DNA from 3 places in the Marinobacter excellens LAMA 842 genome. Region 3 is predicted to be linked to each of the others. Evidence: riboswitches for the same ligand, from Rfam matches in the RefSeq annotation. Region 3 holds a riboswitch; each other region holds the start of a gene.
The links. Region 3 has a riboswitch for cobalamin ahead of J122_RS27245 (TonB-dependent receptor domain-containing protein). Riboswitches for the same ligand answer to the same signal wherever they lie in the genome.
Positions count from the first base shown of each region.

Region 1: it holds a riboswitch for cobalamin, as region 3 does, so the genes downstream of both, J122_RS16250 (ribonucleoside-diphosphate reductase subunit alpha) here and J122_RS27245 (TonB-dependent receptor domain-containing protein) in region 3, are expected to answer to the same signal.
Region 2: it holds a riboswitch for cobalamin, as region 3 does, so the genes downstream of both, J122_RS03890 (TonB-dependent receptor domain-containing protein) here and J122_RS27245 (TonB-dependent receptor domain-containing protein) in region 3, are expected to answer to the same signal.

Region 1 covers NZ_LOCO01000023.1:54,848-60,101, forward strand. Annotated here, with positions in the region: gene J122_RS16230 (AAA family ATPase) at 1-717, shown strand, start outside; gene fmdA (formamidase) at 819-2,051, shown strand; gene J122_RS16240 (FmdB family zinc ribbon protein) at 2,057-2,410, shown strand; gene J122_RS16245 (DUF3047 domain-containing protein) at 2,471-3,196, opposite strand; cobalamin riboswitch at 3,313-3,511, shown strand; gene J122_RS16250 (ribonucleoside-diphosphate reductase subunit alpha) at 3,623-5,254, shown strand, end outside.
Region 2 covers NZ_LOCO01000003.1:63,681-68,934, forward strand. Annotated here, with positions in the region: gene J122_RS03890 (TonB-dependent receptor domain-containing protein) at 1-1,529, opposite strand, end outside; cobalamin riboswitch at 1,687-1,880, opposite strand; gene cobD (threonine-phosphate decarboxylase CobD) at 1,920-2,984, opposite strand; gene cbiB (adenosylcobinamide-phosphate synthase CbiB) at 2,981-3,940, opposite strand; gene cobT (nicotinate-nucleotide--dimethylbenzimidazole phosphoribosyltransferase) at 4,055-5,113, shown strand; gene J122_RS03910 (histidine phosphatase family protein) at 5,118-5,254, shown strand, end outside.
Region 3 covers NZ_LOCO01000005.1:63,979-69,232, forward strand. Annotated here, with positions in the region: gene J122_RS27245 (TonB-dependent receptor domain-containing protein) at 1-1,546, opposite strand, end outside; cobalamin riboswitch at 1,704-1,897, opposite strand; gene cobD (threonine-phosphate decarboxylase CobD) at 1,937-3,001, opposite strand; gene cbiB (adenosylcobinamide-phosphate synthase CbiB) at 2,998-3,957, opposite strand; gene cobT (nicotinate-nucleotide--dimethylbenzimidazole phosphoribosyltransferase) at 4,072-5,130, shown strand; gene J122_RS27265 (histidine phosphatase family protein) at 5,135-5,254, shown strand, end outside.

The DNA.
Region 1 (5,254 bases), on a different contig from region 3:
AATACCCTGGCACAGGAACATTATTCGGCGGCGCTCACCGGCGCACCGCCGGGTTACGTGGGCAGCAAGGAAGGCCATAGCCTGTTCGATCTGGACAAGGTTCAGGGCTCATTCAGCAAGCCCGGCATCGTGTTGTTCGACGAGATTGAAAAGGCCAGCAAGGAAGTAGTCCGTACCCTGTTGAACGTGCTGGATACTGGCCGGTTGGTATTCCCCTCCGGCAATCGAGAAATCGACTTCCGCAATACCCTGATCTTCATGACCAGTAACGCCGGCGCATTGGATGCGGAGGCTCACCATCACCGCTATCAGCGAGGCTGGCGCCGGTGGCTGGGGCTGTCACCCGGCTCTGGCGAAACCATTCGGGATGCCGCGCTTCGGCGCCATTTTGATCCGGAGTTTCTCAACCGGATTGACCAGATCCTGAACTACAACACCCTCACCGACAACTGGCTGGACGCGCTGCTGGATATCGAGTTGGCGGGGCTGAACAAGCGCCTGGCCCGCAAAAAAGCAGAACTGACTCTGTCCGAGAATCTGCGCCGGGAGCTCTGCCGAGGCTACGACAGCCGTTATGGCGCACGGGAGATGTTACGGGCATTTCGCCAGCGCCTGGAGCCGGCGGTTGCGCGGGCGTTGCTGGCCCATCCGGAGAGCCAGCGCTTTGAAGCCGATGTGATTAAACACGCGGTCAGCGTTCGCCAATACGTCGAATGACGTAGGCGCCGGGGGTATTTGGCGAATACCCCCGAAATGCCGTGCAGCCGATAGTAGAGGCGTTATTCAAACAGACAAGCCAATGTACAGGAGCGCCCGCTATGGCTGAAACCATCATCAAGATCGATCTGAATAAATCGGCCTACGAGAACGACAAAGTCCACAACCGCTGGCACCCGGATATTCCGTTGGTGGCCACCGTCAAACCCGGTGACGATTTTATCGTGGAGTGTTACGACTGGACCGGCGGCCAGATCAAGAACAACGACAGTGCCGACGACGTGCGTGATGTCGACCTCAGCCAGGTGCATTTCCTGTCCGGCCCCATTGGCGTCGAAGGCGCAGAGCCGGGTGACCTGCTGGAAGTCGACATTCTGGACATAGGTACGTTTGAGGAGAGCCAGTGGGGCTTCAACGGTTTCTTCTCCAAGCAGAACGGCGGTGGCTTTCTGACGGAACATTTTCCCGAAGCCCAGAAATCGATCTGGGACTTCAACGGTATGTTCACCAAGTCCCGGCATATTCCTAACGTGGAGTTTGCCGGGTTGATCCACCCCGGACTGATTGGTTGCCTGCCTTCCAAGGAACTTCTGGATACATGGAACAAGCGGGAAGCGGGCCTGGTAGCAACGGACCCTGACCGTGTGCCGGAGTTGGCTACTCTGCCTAACGGTGAAACGGCCCACATGGGCCAGATGAGAGGGGACGCAGCCAAGGCGGCTGGCGCTGAGGCCGCGCGAACCGTGCCACCCAGGGAGCATGGCGGCAACTGCGACATCAAGGATCTTTCCCGTGGCTCCAAAGTGTATTTTCCGGTCTACGTAGATGGCGCAGGACTGTCTGTAGGCGACCTGCACTTCAGCCAGGGTGATGGTGAGATTACGTTCTGTGGGGCCATCGAAATGGCTGGCTGGATTCACTTGCGGGTGAACCTGATCAAAGACGGCGTGCGTAAATACGGCATCAAGAACCCGGTGTTCAAGCCCAGCCCCATCAAGCCCCGCTATGACGATTATGTGATCTTTGAAGGCATCTCGGTGGATGAAGAGGGCGGCCAGCACTATCTGGACGTGCATGTGGCCTATCGCCAGGCCTGCCTGAATGCCATCGAATACATGACCAAGTTCGGCTACAGCAGGGCACAGGCTTACGCGATCCTTGGGTGTGCGCCGGTGGAGGGGCATATCAGCGGCGTGGTGGATATTCCCAATGCCTGTGCAACGCTCTGGCTGCCAACCGGCATCTTTGATTTCGACATCAACCCGTCAGCTGATGGCCCACAGAAGAAAGTCAGTGGCGGTATGGACGTGCCCCTTTCGAAAGACAAGGAGTAAGCACCATGCCTGTGTATGACTACAAATGTCGGGAACACGGGTTGTTCCACCAGCTGGCCACCATGGAAGACTGCGCCAAGCCGGCGGAGTGCCCGACCTGCCAGGCACTGTCACCCCGTGTCATAGTGCTGCCTCCGGAGATTGCCGCCATGGACCCGGCCAAACGATCGGCTCAGGACCGGAACGAGCGCTCAAAACACGAGCCAGTGTTCTCGACTGCCGATCGCAGGGCACACGACAAGGAACACAGCCGAAGTTGTGGTTGCGGCTCACCGAAGCCGGGCAAATCCATGCTGTTCTATACCGCGGACGGTAAAAAAATGTTTCCCTCGATGCGCCCGTGGATGATCAGCCACTGACAGCCGATTCGACGTTTCACGTGTTTGGCCCCGATACGGGGCCTTTTTTCGATCCACAATTCACGGCTTCTCAAGCACCAGATCCCGATACCACGCTGTTGCCCGTTCACCGGTATTATCCGCATCCGACATGATGGCCACGCCAACAATGCGCGGGGGATTCTCCCCGAACGCTTCCCGGTAATCTGCCACAATATCCCGTTCCACCGTGACCCACTCACCGGTTTGCTCCGGGCCGGAATTGACCGCCACCATCATGGTCTGGTCGGTGAAGGCGTTGGCGACAATGGATTGCTCCGGCAACCGGTTGGCCCAGATGTAGTTCAGGGCATTACCCGGCAGGGACTCGCCAAACATCACCTCCACGGTTTTGCGCTTGGCCCGTTCAAAGAATCCTGCCTTGTCGGGCTGGAATTCAAAGGCCACGTAGATTCGCGCCGGGTAGTCGTCGCCGGACTTTTTCCGGGCATCGCCCCGGTCGAACACATTGGACACCTTCCATTGCCAGCGCAGAATCAGCGATTCGCCGGGTTCTAACGACAATCGGGCAATCAGGCCGGAGGCGCTGTTATCAGCGCTCGCCTTGACCACCTGAACACCGTCGTCCGTGACCAGCTCATAGCGCGTGTGCCGGTCGATTCTGGGAAATTCCAGAGGTTCCCAACCATCGGATAATGAACTCATGGTGGAGAAGGGTTGCAGTAAAGACTCCTGCGCCATCAGTAACGGGCTGGCCAATAGCAGAGCCAACACCCATGCAGTGCCTGCCAGTGATGAACGCTTCATAGACTTATCCTTTTGTTTCCGGGCCACTGCAATGGCAGACAGCGGGCCTGCGATAAAGTGCCTTGTCAGTGGCTATTAGTCCGTATATAGTGACCAAATCCTTGGTTGACTACCATATGTTGTGATCATTCTCTGATCACTTCAGGCATAAAGGTAGTCGGGAATCCGGTGAGAATCCGGAACTGACGCGCAGCGGTATTGGGGAACGAGCGTGGCATCAAGACACTGGCAAGCGCCGGGAAGTCGCCACGTAAGGCCGAATCTCACGATTCACGCCCCTGAGTCCGAAGACCTGCCAGGGAAACAGTACTGCACCTTCGCGACTCAAGGTGAGCAGATCGGTTATCCCTGCCCTGAAACAAGGCACGGTGTGCTCCTGCATTCGCGAAGGCTAAATGGAATCTGACGCGACTTCAGGAGAACACGATGTCTGCCACCGCTCTGGCCGAAGCCCCGGCCGCCGATACCCAATCCCTTCAAGTTATTAAACGCAACGGCACCCTGGTTGGATTCAATCCTGCCAAAATCAGTGTGGCGGTGACCAAAGCGTTCCTGGCCGTGGAAGGCGATAAAGCCGCCGGCTCTGCCCGCATCAACGACGCCGTGCATCGGGTAACCGAACAGGTGGTGCAGGCCATCAGCCGGCGCCTGAAAGCCGGCGGTAAAGTGCATATTGAAGACATTCAGGACCAGGTGGAACTGGCCCTGATGCGGGCCGAAGAGCAAAAGGTGGCCAGGGCTTACGTGCTCTACCGGGAAGAACACGCCCGCAAGCGTGCCATCGAAGAGCCCATGGAAGCGCACCCGCACCTGACCGTGAAAAAAGCCGACGGCAACGTGGCGCCTCTGGACCTGGGCCTGATGAAACTGCAGGTAGAACAGGCTGCCACCGGCCTGGAGGGCATTGATGGCGAATCCCTGGTCGACGAAGCCCTGCGCAACCTGTATGACGGCATTGAGGAAACCGAAGTGCTCTCCGCCCTGATCATGACGGCCCGTGGCCGTATCGAGCAAGAGCCGGACTACAGCGCCGTCACCGCCCGCCTGTTGCTGGAACAGCTTCGCCTGGAAGCGGCTGAGGCCCTGGACCTGCCCCGCAACCAGCCGCTGGCAGAGGTTTATCCACAGGCCCTGAGCGCGTTCATCCACGCCGGAATTCGTTACGAATTGCTGGACGAAGCCCTGGCCGCCTTTGACTTGGAACGCCTGGGTGCGGCGATCATCCCCGAGCGTGACCACCAGTTCGGTTTCCTGGGCCTGCAAACCCTGTACGACCGCTACTTCCTGCACTGGAACAAAGCCCGCCTGGAACTGCCCCAGGTGTTCTTCATGCGTGTCGCCATGGGCCTGGCCCTGCGGGAAGACGACCCCAACGCCCGCGCCATCGAATTCTACAACCTGCTGTCCAGCTTTGATTACATGGCCAGCACGCCTACCCTGTTCAACAGCGGCACCCGCCATTCCCAGTTGTCCTCCTGCTACCTGACCACCGTGCAGGACGACCTGGAAGGTATCTACGGCGCCATCAAGGATAACGCGCTGCTCTCCAAATGGGCCGGCGGCCTGGGCAACGACTGGACGCCAGTACGTGCACTGGGCTCCCACATCAAAGGCACCAACGGCCAGAGCCAGGGCGTGGTGCCGTTTTTGAAAGTGGTCAACGACACCGCCGTGGCGGTCAACCAGGGCGGCAAGCGCAAGGGCGCCGTGTGTGCCTACCTGGAAAGCTGGCACCTGGACATCGAGGAATTCCTGGAGCTGCGCAAAAACACCGGTGACGAACGCCGCCGCACCCACGACATGAACACCGCCAACTGGGTGCCGGATTTGCTGATCGAACGCATGCGTGAAGACCGGGACTGGACCCTGTTCTCCCCCAGCGATGCCCCAGACCTGCACGATCTTTACGGCAACGCCTTCCGGGAACGCTACGAGCATTACGAAGCGCTGGCGGAGCAGGGCAAGATCAAACTGTTCAAGAAAATCCCTGCCAAACAACTGTGGCGCAAAATGCTCACCGTGCTGTTTGAAACCGGCCACCCCTGGGTTACCTTCAAA
Region 2 (5,254 bases), on a different contig from region 3:
CGCAGGCGGTTATCCGTGTCACGATCTCGCGGATCCATCAAGGTGAGCTTGACCCCAAGATCCCAACCGTTCGCACGAAGACCGGAGGTCAGCTCCGCCCCACGAATACGGGCTTCACTTACGTTGGCAGGCCGGAGATCCCCGTTGATGCTCTGTAGTTCAATCAGATTCTCTACGTCCAGCTGATAAAGAGCGGCATCCCAGTACCAGTTCTGGTAACGACCGCTAAGCCCCAGCTCCACGGACGCGCCTTCCTCCGGCTTGAGATCCGGGTTGCCGGCATAACTGCCACCGAAATCGAAGATCTCCAAAGGATAGTAAAGATCATTGAACGTGGGCGCCCGGAAAGAGGTGCCATAACTCAGCCGCACCCGATGGGAACGGTCAAACGAGTGGCCAAGGGCAATGCCACCGGTTTCCTGTCGACCGTATGCCTCGTTGTCGTCGCCGCGAAATGACAACTGAATATCGGAAGGGCCGAAGTTCAAGCGCAGTTGGGTGAACAACGCGGCATTGGTGCGACTGTTCTCATCGAACTCGATGGTGCTTTTCACTTCGTCGGATTGTAGCTCTCCCCCGACCGCAAGCTCGTGCACGCCGGCGGTGAACGTATTTTCCCATCGTGCGGTTCGGGTTTTGGTGTTGAATACAGAATCGCCGGCACTACGGAAGCTTTCTTGCTCGTCAGCGGATTCTGAAAGCTGGATGGACGTAGCCCAATAATCACTGACAGGGTTATTCAATGTGACGCCGATGGTCCGGATCATAAAATCCGTGTTGCCACCGTCAAATTCAGTATTGCCCTGTGACTGCATGATGACGAAACTGGCCTCTCCTCCGCTCGGCAATTCATGCACAACACGCCCGACGCCAGCGGTATTGCGAAAACCTTTGTCCTCGCCATCTTTCACAATTCTGGTGCCATCGGTCTCCTTGTGCAGCCCGCTGAGGCTGAACCGGGTTGCGCCGTGAGTCGCCGATGCGCCAGCACTGGTTTTCTGGGTGTTGAAATTGCCTGCTCCGGTTTCAACCCACCCTCTGTTACCGTGCTTTGGATCCAGTGTAAATGCCTGAATGACACCGCCTACCGCGTCAGCGCCATAGAGTGCACTGCGGGGGCCCCTGACGATTTCCACGCGCTCGACCAGATCAGCTGGAAAATACTGCCAGGGCGCGCCACCGCTGGTGGCAGAACGAAGGCGCACACCATCAACCAGAAAGACCGTGGAATCATTCGCAGTGCCACGAGTGAATACACTGGTGTTCTTGCCAAATGACCCGTTAGTGACCAGATCAATGCCGGGCTGCGCCGCCAGCAGATCGGTAAACTCGGCAGGCGCCTCACGACGGATGGTTTCTTCTTCGATGACCGTCACCGAAGACAGGCTTTCGCCCACCGTACGGGGGCCAAGCGTGGCAGTTACAACAATAGGTTCAAGAGTATCCGGGGCGGCTTCAGACTCTGAACCACTCGCCGGTAGGGCAAAAGGCATGAACACAAGGGCAGACAAGACTTTGGAACGCTTCATTTCTTCACTCGCTTCGCACCGCACTCACCCGTGCGGTTGATACTGATTCATGCGGAGGAGAAATGTCTGTATTGACGGAGGGTGGAGGGGCGTCGATCAGTTGCATTGGCCGGTTCACCCACCGCCGCTGCCCTCCGCAACGTAGGTGTCTGGAACTCATGGGCTCCAAATTCCAGGCCGGTCTCCGGGCTTCCAGGTGGAGCTGATGCTCCGGGGCAATCACCTTCCCATGCCAGAGGCACAGTGGCGCATTGGATTGCCTTTCACCTGATTACCGTTGCGGGGGCAGCGCCGGGCTCTCACCGGCTTCCCGTTTCACTCACTGCATTCGCCGGACTATCGCCAGTCCGGTTGGAACGCTCAGAGCACCTGAAATTGCGGGCAAGACTATCAACCCGGGTGGGGGTGGTCAATGAGATATGTTAATTCAGACAACGCACTTCCCAGACGTTGCCAACCGGACTCATCAGGCGGCAAACCGAAGCGCAGGGCTGGCGGCTCATCAAAACGCCTGACCAGAATGGCACGACGAGCCAACTCATCCGCTATTGGTGCTGCGTTTTCGTGATGGACCGTGCGAAACAGCAACGTACCGTTGGTTGCTGGCATGCCAGATTTCCTGAGCAGGCCGTCCATCCGCAGCCGTGACGTCTGCAGCCTGCCCAGCGCCTCTATCTGCCATGCCCTGTCAGCCAGAGCTCTTGCCATCAGGTAACGCGCCGGGCCACTGACGGTCCAGGGGCCCAATTCAAAAGCCAGCGCACGGGTCAGCTCAGGTTCAGCCAACACAGCCCCGGCGCGCATTCCGGCCAGGCCGAAAAACTTGCCCAGAGATCGCAGAAGTATCAGACCCGGCGCGCCCGCCCAGGGTTCCAAACCGTGTCCGGGCTCTCCCTCAACAAAGGCCTGATCAAGTACCAGCCAGCCCCCACGTGCCTGCAATCGTTGGTGCCATAGCAGAAGACGGGCCGGATCGACCAGCTGCCCGGTCGGATTATTCGGCTGTATCCACACCACCACGTCCACAGAATCCAGCCAGGTCAGATCGTCTTGCTCTATTGCCTGCTCAGGAATCGCCACCACCTCGAAACCGGCGCGACGCCAGGCATGACCGTGCTCGCGATATCCCGGCACGGGCACCGCCACTCGACCAAGACCATGCACCCTGGCGCGCACGGCGGGCAGGGCCATGATCGCCGCCTGGGATCCCGCCACCGGCAGGCAGCTGGCCCGCTCGGGCGCACCTGCCCAGGAACGGATGATCTCCTCCAGCCCATCGTCCGGCTCTGGCAGTCTTTGCCATACCTCCGGTGGAATGGCCGGCACCGGCCAGGGTACCGGATTGATGCCGGTGGACAGATCAAGCCATTGCTCGCGGGGGATGCCCCAACGCTGTATTGCAGCCTGTAACCGCCCGCCATGCTCCGGGGATTCAGGAAGGTCGAAAGCCGTCATCCGGCACCTCCAGGCACCACCCAGCTGCAGGCAAGGGCGAGGACGAGCAGCACCGACAACCAGAGCATTACCCCGCGCTGTACCAGGGCAATAGCACCTTCGATTGTCGCTGCCGAAGCCCCGGGGCCACGACCTAACACTGGCCGTTCCTTGATGCCGTTGGCATAGGGCGCCGGTCCGCCGAGGGTCACACCAAGGGCGCCCGCCCCGGCCGACATCACTGGCCCGGCATTGGGGCTATCCCAGGCTCTTGCCTGGGTACGCCAACAACGGAGCGCCACCCGGGTACTTCCCAACAGCGCATAAGTGAGGGCTGTCAGCCGGGCAGGCAGCCAGTTCATGAGGTCATCCAGCCTGGCGGCAAACCGGCCGAAGTAAAGAAATCGTGAGTTGCGATAGCCCCACATGGCGTCCAGGGTATTGATCAATCGGTGCAAAACCACACCCGGCAGCCCGGCAAGCAGGTACCAGAACAGACTCGAGAACACCGCATCGGCACCATTCTCCAGCATGGATTCCGAGGCAGCCGCGGCCACCCCCTCGTCGGACAGCGCCGCTGCATCCCGGCTGACAATCCACCCCACCGCTCTCCTGGCTTGGTCACCGTCGCCCGCAGTCAATGCCGTGGACACCGCCCGGCCATGTTCCGCCAGCCCCCGTAACGACATTGCGAGCCATACGCCGGCCACTTGAGCCACCAACCATAGCCAGCCGCCCAGCCAGAATTGCAGTGCTACAGCCAGTGCCAGCACCGGCGTGACGACGATCGCGGTTGCCAGCGCACCCAGGCACAGGCTCCTTGCGGCGGCCTGCGGCTGGCCATTCAGGCCAGCTTCCGCCACCGAGGCCCAACGGCCAAAGCCTGCCAGAGGGTGCCACCGGCGCGGTTCACCAACCAACCAGTCCAGTGCAACCGCCGCGACACATACCAACACCGCAACCAGAAACGTTTCCAAATGTGGGCTCCATGAATCAGATGCTGGCAAGTCTAACCGAGTGGAGCCTGATCTTGACACCTTCGCCTCCCGGTATAACCATCCTCGGTTTTCCGCCCACAAGGAATCATCGTCATGGCCCTGCCTCAAAGCTGGCTAACACCGCCCCCCGCCCCCTCAGCCGAACACGCCGCGCTTGCCGCAGCGCGACAGCAGGTTCTGACCAAACCGCCAGGCTCTCTCGGGCAACTGGAACAGCTGGCGATTACCCTGGCAGCCCTGAACGGCACAGACAGGCCAACCGTTGATCCTGTCCGCATGGTAGTGTTTGCCGGTGATCATGGCGTATGTGCTGAAGGTGTTTCCGCTTTTCCCCAGGAGGTCACCGCCCAGATGGTTGCCAACTTCGCCGGCGGTGGCGCAGCCATCAGCGTTATGGCCAGGGAACTCGGCGCCAGCCTGGAAGTTGTGAACCTGGGCACGGTCGGAGAGGTACCCATGCTCCCCGGCGTCATTCACCAGATTATCGGCCCCAGTACTGCCAATATGGCCGAAAAATCCGCCCTTGGCCCGGGCCAGGTAGCTGCTGCACTGACCAGTGGCGACCAGGCAGCCGAGCGGTCGGCCAACGCCGGATGTCGGCTGTTCATCGGTGGCGACATGGGTATCGGCAACACAACCAGTGCCGCCGCACTCGCCTGCGCATTGCTTGACCTGCCACCCGAGAGGCTCGTCGGGCCGGGCACCGGCCTTGACAGCGAGGGAGTCACTCGCAAAGCCCGGGTGGTCTCCAAAGCACTGGCCCGGCATGGCGACGACCGAAGCGCCTTGTCTGTGCTGACTTCTCTCGGCGGCTTCGAGATTGCGGCGTTGACCGGTGCCATCCTCGGCTGCGCAGCCCGCAAGATCCCGGTATTGGTGGATGGTTTTATCGTCTCGGCCGCCGCGCTTGTGGCGGTTCAACAGCAACCCGGAGCGCGTGATTGGCTCATGTTTGCGCACCGGTCGGCCGAGCCCGGCCACGACGCGGTGCTCAACGCGCTTGATGGCACTCCGCTGCTGGACCTGGGCATGCGTCTGGGCGAAGGCAGCGGCGCCGCCGTTGCCGTACCTTTGCTTCGGGCCGCCTGCGCACTGCATAACCACATGGCCAGCTTTGCGGACGCCGGCGTCAGCGGAAAATCCAGGGAGTAGAACCATGACAACCACCGTGATCGACCTGATGCGCCATGGCGAACCTGAGGGTGGGCAAATGTTCCGGGGCAGCAAGGACGACCCGCTGAGCCCCGTCGGCTGGCAGCAGATGGAAGCCGCCGTACACGGTCACGACCATTG
Region 3 (5,254 bases):
ATTGGTGACTGCGACGACGCAGGCGGTTATCCGTGTCACGATCTCGCGGATCCATCAAGGTGAGCTTGACCCCAAGATCCCAACCGTTCGCACGAAGACCGGAGGTCAGCTCCGCCCCACGAATACGGGCTTCACTTACGTTGGCAGGCCGGAGATCCCCGTTGATGCTCTGTAGTTCAATCAGATTCTCTACGTCCAGCTGATAAAGAGCGGCATCCCAGTACCAGTTCTGGTAACGACCGCTAAGCCCCAGCTCCACGGACGCGCCTTCCTCCGGCTTGAGATCCGGGTTGCCGGCATAACTGCCACCGAAATCGAAGATCTCCAAAGGATAGTAAAGATCATTGAACGTGGGCGCCCGGAAAGAGGTGCCATAACTCAGCCGCACCCGATGGGAACGGTCAAACGAGTGGCCAAGGGCAATGCCACCGGTTTCCTGTCGACCGTATGCCTCGTTGTCGTCGCCGCGAAATGACAACTGAATATCGGAAGGGCCGAAGTTCAAGCGCAGTTGGGTGAACAACGCGGCATTGGTGCGACTGTTCTCATCGAACTCGATGGTGCTTTTCACTTCGTCGGATTGTAGCTCTCCCCCGACCGCAAGCTCGTGCACGCCGGCGGTGAACGTATTTTCCCATCGTGCGGTTCGGGTTTTGGTGTTGAATACAGAATCGCCGGCACTACGGAAGCTTTCTTGCTCGTCAGCGGATTCTGAAAGCTGGATGGACGTAGCCCAATAATCACTGACAGGGTTATTCAATGTGACGCCGATGGTCCGGATCATAAAATCCGTGTTGCCACCGTCAAATTCAGTATTGCCCTGTGACTGCATGATGACGAAACTGGCCTCTCCTCCGCTCGGCAATTCATGCACAACACGCCCGACGCCAGCGGTATTGCGAAAACCTTTGTCCTCGCCATCTTTCACAATTCTGGTGCCATCGGTCTCCTTGTGCAGCCCGCTGAGGCTGAACCGGGTTGCGCCGTGAGTCGCCGATGCGCCAGCACTGGTTTTCTGGGTGTTGAAATTGCCTGCTCCGGTTTCAACCCACCCTCTGTTACCGTGCTTTGGATCCAGTGTAAATGCCTGAATGACACCGCCTACCGCGTCAGCGCCATAGAGTGCACTGCGGGGGCCCCTGACGATTTCCACGCGCTCGACCAGATCAGCTGGAAAATACTGCCAGGGCGCGCCACCGCTGGTGGCAGAACGAAGGCGCACACCATCAACCAGAAAGACCGTGGAATCATTCGCAGTGCCACGAGTGAATACACTGGTGTTCTTGCCAAATGACCCGTTAGTGACCAGATCAATGCCGGGCTGCGCCGCCAGCAGATCGGTAAACTCGGCAGGCGCCTCACGACGGATGGTTTCTTCTTCGATGACCGTCACCGAAGACAGGCTTTCGCCCACCGTACGGGGGCCAAGCGTGGCAGTTACAACAATAGGTTCAAGAGTATCCGGGGCGGCTTCAGACTCTGAACCACTCGCCGGTAGGGCAAAAGGCATGAACACAAGGGCAGACAAGACTTTGGAACGCTTCATTTCTTCACTCGCTTCGCACCGCACTCACCCGTGCGGTTGATACTGATTCATGCGGAGGAGAAATGTCTGTATTGACGGAGGGTGGAGGGGCGTCGATCAGTTGCATTGGCCGGTTCACCCACCGCCGCTGCCCTCCGCAACGTAGGTGTCTGGAACTCATGGGCTCCAAATTCCAGGCCGGTCTCCGGGCTTCCAGGTGGAGCTGATGCTCCGGGGCAATCACCTTCCCATGCCAGAGGCACAGTGGCGCATTGGATTGCCTTTCACCTGATTACCGTTGCGGGGGCAGCGCCGGGCTCTCACCGGCTTCCCGTTTCACTCACTGCATTCGCCGGACTATCGCCAGTCCGGTTGGAACGCTCAGAGCACCTGAAATTGCGGGCAAGACTATCAACCCGGGTGGGGGTGGTCAATGAGATATGTTAATTCAGACAACGCACTTCCCAGACGTTGCCAACCGGACTCATCAGGCGGCAAACCGAAGCGCAGGGCTGGCGGCTCATCAAAACGCCTGACCAGAATGGCACGACGAGCCAACTCATCCGCTATTGGTGCTGCGTTTTCGTGATGGACCGTGCGAAACAGCAACGTACCGTTGGTTGCTGGCATGCCAGATTTCCTGAGCAGGCCGTCCATCCGCAGCCGTGACGTCTGCAGCCTGCCCAGCGCCTCTATCTGCCATGCCCTGTCAGCCAGAGCTCTTGCCATCAGGTAACGCGCCGGGCCACTGACGGTCCAGGGGCCCAATTCAAAAGCCAGCGCACGGGTCAGCTCAGGTTCAGCCAACACAGCCCCGGCGCGCATTCCGGCCAGGCCGAAAAACTTGCCCAGAGATCGCAGAAGTATCAGACCCGGCGCGCCCGCCCAGGGTTCCAAACCGTGTCCGGGCTCTCCCTCAACAAAGGCCTGATCAAGTACCAGCCAGCCCCCACGTGCCTGCAATCGTTGGTGCCATAGCAGAAGACGGGCCGGATCGACCAGCTGCCCGGTCGGATTATTCGGCTGTATCCACACCACCACGTCCACAGAATCCAGCCAGGTCAGATCGTCTTGCTCTATTGCCTGCTCAGGAATCGCCACCACCTCGAAACCGGCGCGACGCCAGGCATGACCGTGCTCGCGATATCCCGGCACGGGCACCGCCACTCGACCAAGACCATGCACCCTGGCGCGCACGGCGGGCAGGGCCATGATCGCCGCCTGGGATCCCGCCACCGGCAGGCAGCTGGCCCGCTCGGGCGCACCTGCCCAGGAACGGATGATCTCCTCCAGCCCATCGTCCGGCTCTGGCAGTCTTTGCCATACCTCCGGTGGAATGGCCGGCACCGGCCAGGGTACCGGATTGATGCCGGTGGACAGATCAAGCCATTGCTCGCGGGGGATGCCCCAACGCTGTATTGCAGCCTGTAACCGCCCGCCATGCTCCGGGGATTCAGGAAGGTCGAAAGCCGTCATCCGGCACCTCCAGGCACCACCCAGCTGCAGGCAAGGGCGAGGACGAGCAGCACCGACAACCAGAGCATTACCCCGCGCTGTACCAGGGCAATAGCACCTTCGATTGTCGCTGCCGAAGCCCCGGGGCCACGACCTAACACTGGCCGTTCCTTGATGCCGTTGGCATAGGGCGCCGGTCCGCCGAGGGTCACACCAAGGGCGCCCGCCCCGGCCGACATCACTGGCCCGGCATTGGGGCTATCCCAGGCTCTTGCCTGGGTACGCCAACAACGGAGCGCCACCCGGGTACTTCCCAACAGCGCATAAGTGAGGGCTGTCAGCCGGGCAGGCAGCCAGTTCATGAGGTCATCCAGCCTGGCGGCAAACCGGCCGAAGTAAAGAAATCGTGAGTTGCGATAGCCCCACATGGCGTCCAGGGTATTGATCAATCGGTGCAAAACCACACCCGGCAGCCCGGCAAGCAGGTACCAGAACAGACTCGAGAACACCGCATCGGCACCATTCTCCAGCATGGATTCCGAGGCAGCCGCGGCCACCCCCTCGTCGGACAGCGCCGCTGCATCCCGGCTGACAATCCACCCCACCGCTCTCCTGGCTTGGTCACCGTCGCCCGCAGTCAATGCCGTGGACACCGCCCGGCCATGTTCCGCCAGCCCCCGTAACGACATTGCGAGCCATACGCCGGCCACTTGAGCCACCAACCATAGCCAGCCGCCCAGCCAGAATTGCAGTGCTACAGCCAGTGCCAGCACCGGCGTGACGACGATCGCGGTTGCCAGCGCACCCAGGCACAGGCTCCTTGCGGCGGCCTGCGGCTGGCCATTCAGGCCAGCTTCCGCCACCGAGGCCCAACGGCCAAAGCCTGCCAGAGGGTGCCACCGGCGCGGTTCACCAACCAACCAGTCCAGTGCAACCGCCGCGACACATACCAACACCGCAACCAGAAACGTTTCCAAATGTGGGCTCCATGAATCAGATGCTGGCAAGTCTAACCGAGTGGAGCCTGATCTTGACACCTTCGCCTCCCGGTATAACCATCCTCGGTTTTCCGCCCACAAGGAATCATCGTCATGGCCCTGCCTCAAAGCTGGCTAACACCGCCCCCCGCCCCCTCAGCCGAACACGCCGCGCTTGCCGCAGCGCGACAGCAGGTTCTGACCAAACCGCCAGGCTCTCTCGGGCAACTGGAACAGCTGGCGATTACCCTGGCAGCCCTGAACGGCACAGACAGGCCAACCGTTGATCCTGTCCGCATGGTAGTGTTTGCCGGTGATCATGGCGTATGTGCTGAAGGTGTTTCCGCTTTTCCCCAGGAGGTCACCGCCCAGATGGTTGCCAACTTCGCCGGCGGTGGCGCAGCCATCAGCGTTATGGCCAGGGAACTCGGCGCCAGCCTGGAAGTTGTGAACCTGGGCACGGTCGGAGAGGTACCCATGCTCCCCGGCGTCATTCACCAGATTATCGGCCCCAGTACTGCCAATATGGCCGAAAAATCCGCCCTTGGCCCGGGCCAGGTAGCTGCTGCACTGACCAGTGGCGACCAGGCAGCCGAGCGGTCGGCCAACGCCGGATGTCGGCTGTTCATCGGTGGCGACATGGGTATCGGCAACACAACCAGTGCCGCCGCACTCGCCTGCGCATTGCTTGACCTGCCACCCGAGAGGCTCGTCGGGCCGGGCACCGGCCTTGACAGCGAGGGAGTCACTCGCAAAGCCCGGGTGGTCTCCAAAGCACTGGCCCGGCATGGCGACGACCGAAGCGCCTTGTCTGTGCTGACTTCTCTCGGCGGCTTCGAGATTGCGGCGTTGACCGGTGCCATCCTCGGCTGCGCAGCCCGCAAGATCCCGGTATTGGTGGATGGTTTTATCGTCTCGGCCGCCGCGCTTGTGGCGGTTCAACAGCAACCCGGAGCGCGTGATTGGCTCATGTTTGCGCACCGGTCGGCCGAGCCCGGCCACGACGCGGTGCTCAACGCGCTTGATGGCACTCCGCTGCTGGACCTGGGCATGCGTCTGGGCGAAGGCAGCGGCGCCGCCGTTGCCGTACCTTTGCTTCGGGCCGCCTGCGCACTGCATAACCACATGGCCAGCTTTGCGGACGCCGGCGTCAGCGGAAAATCCAGGGAGTAGAACCATGACAACCACCGTGATCGACCTGATGCGCCATGGCGAACCTGAGGGTGGGCAAATGTTCCGGGGCAGCAAGGACGACCCGCTGAGCCCCGTCGGCTGGCAGCAGATGGAAGCCGCCGTA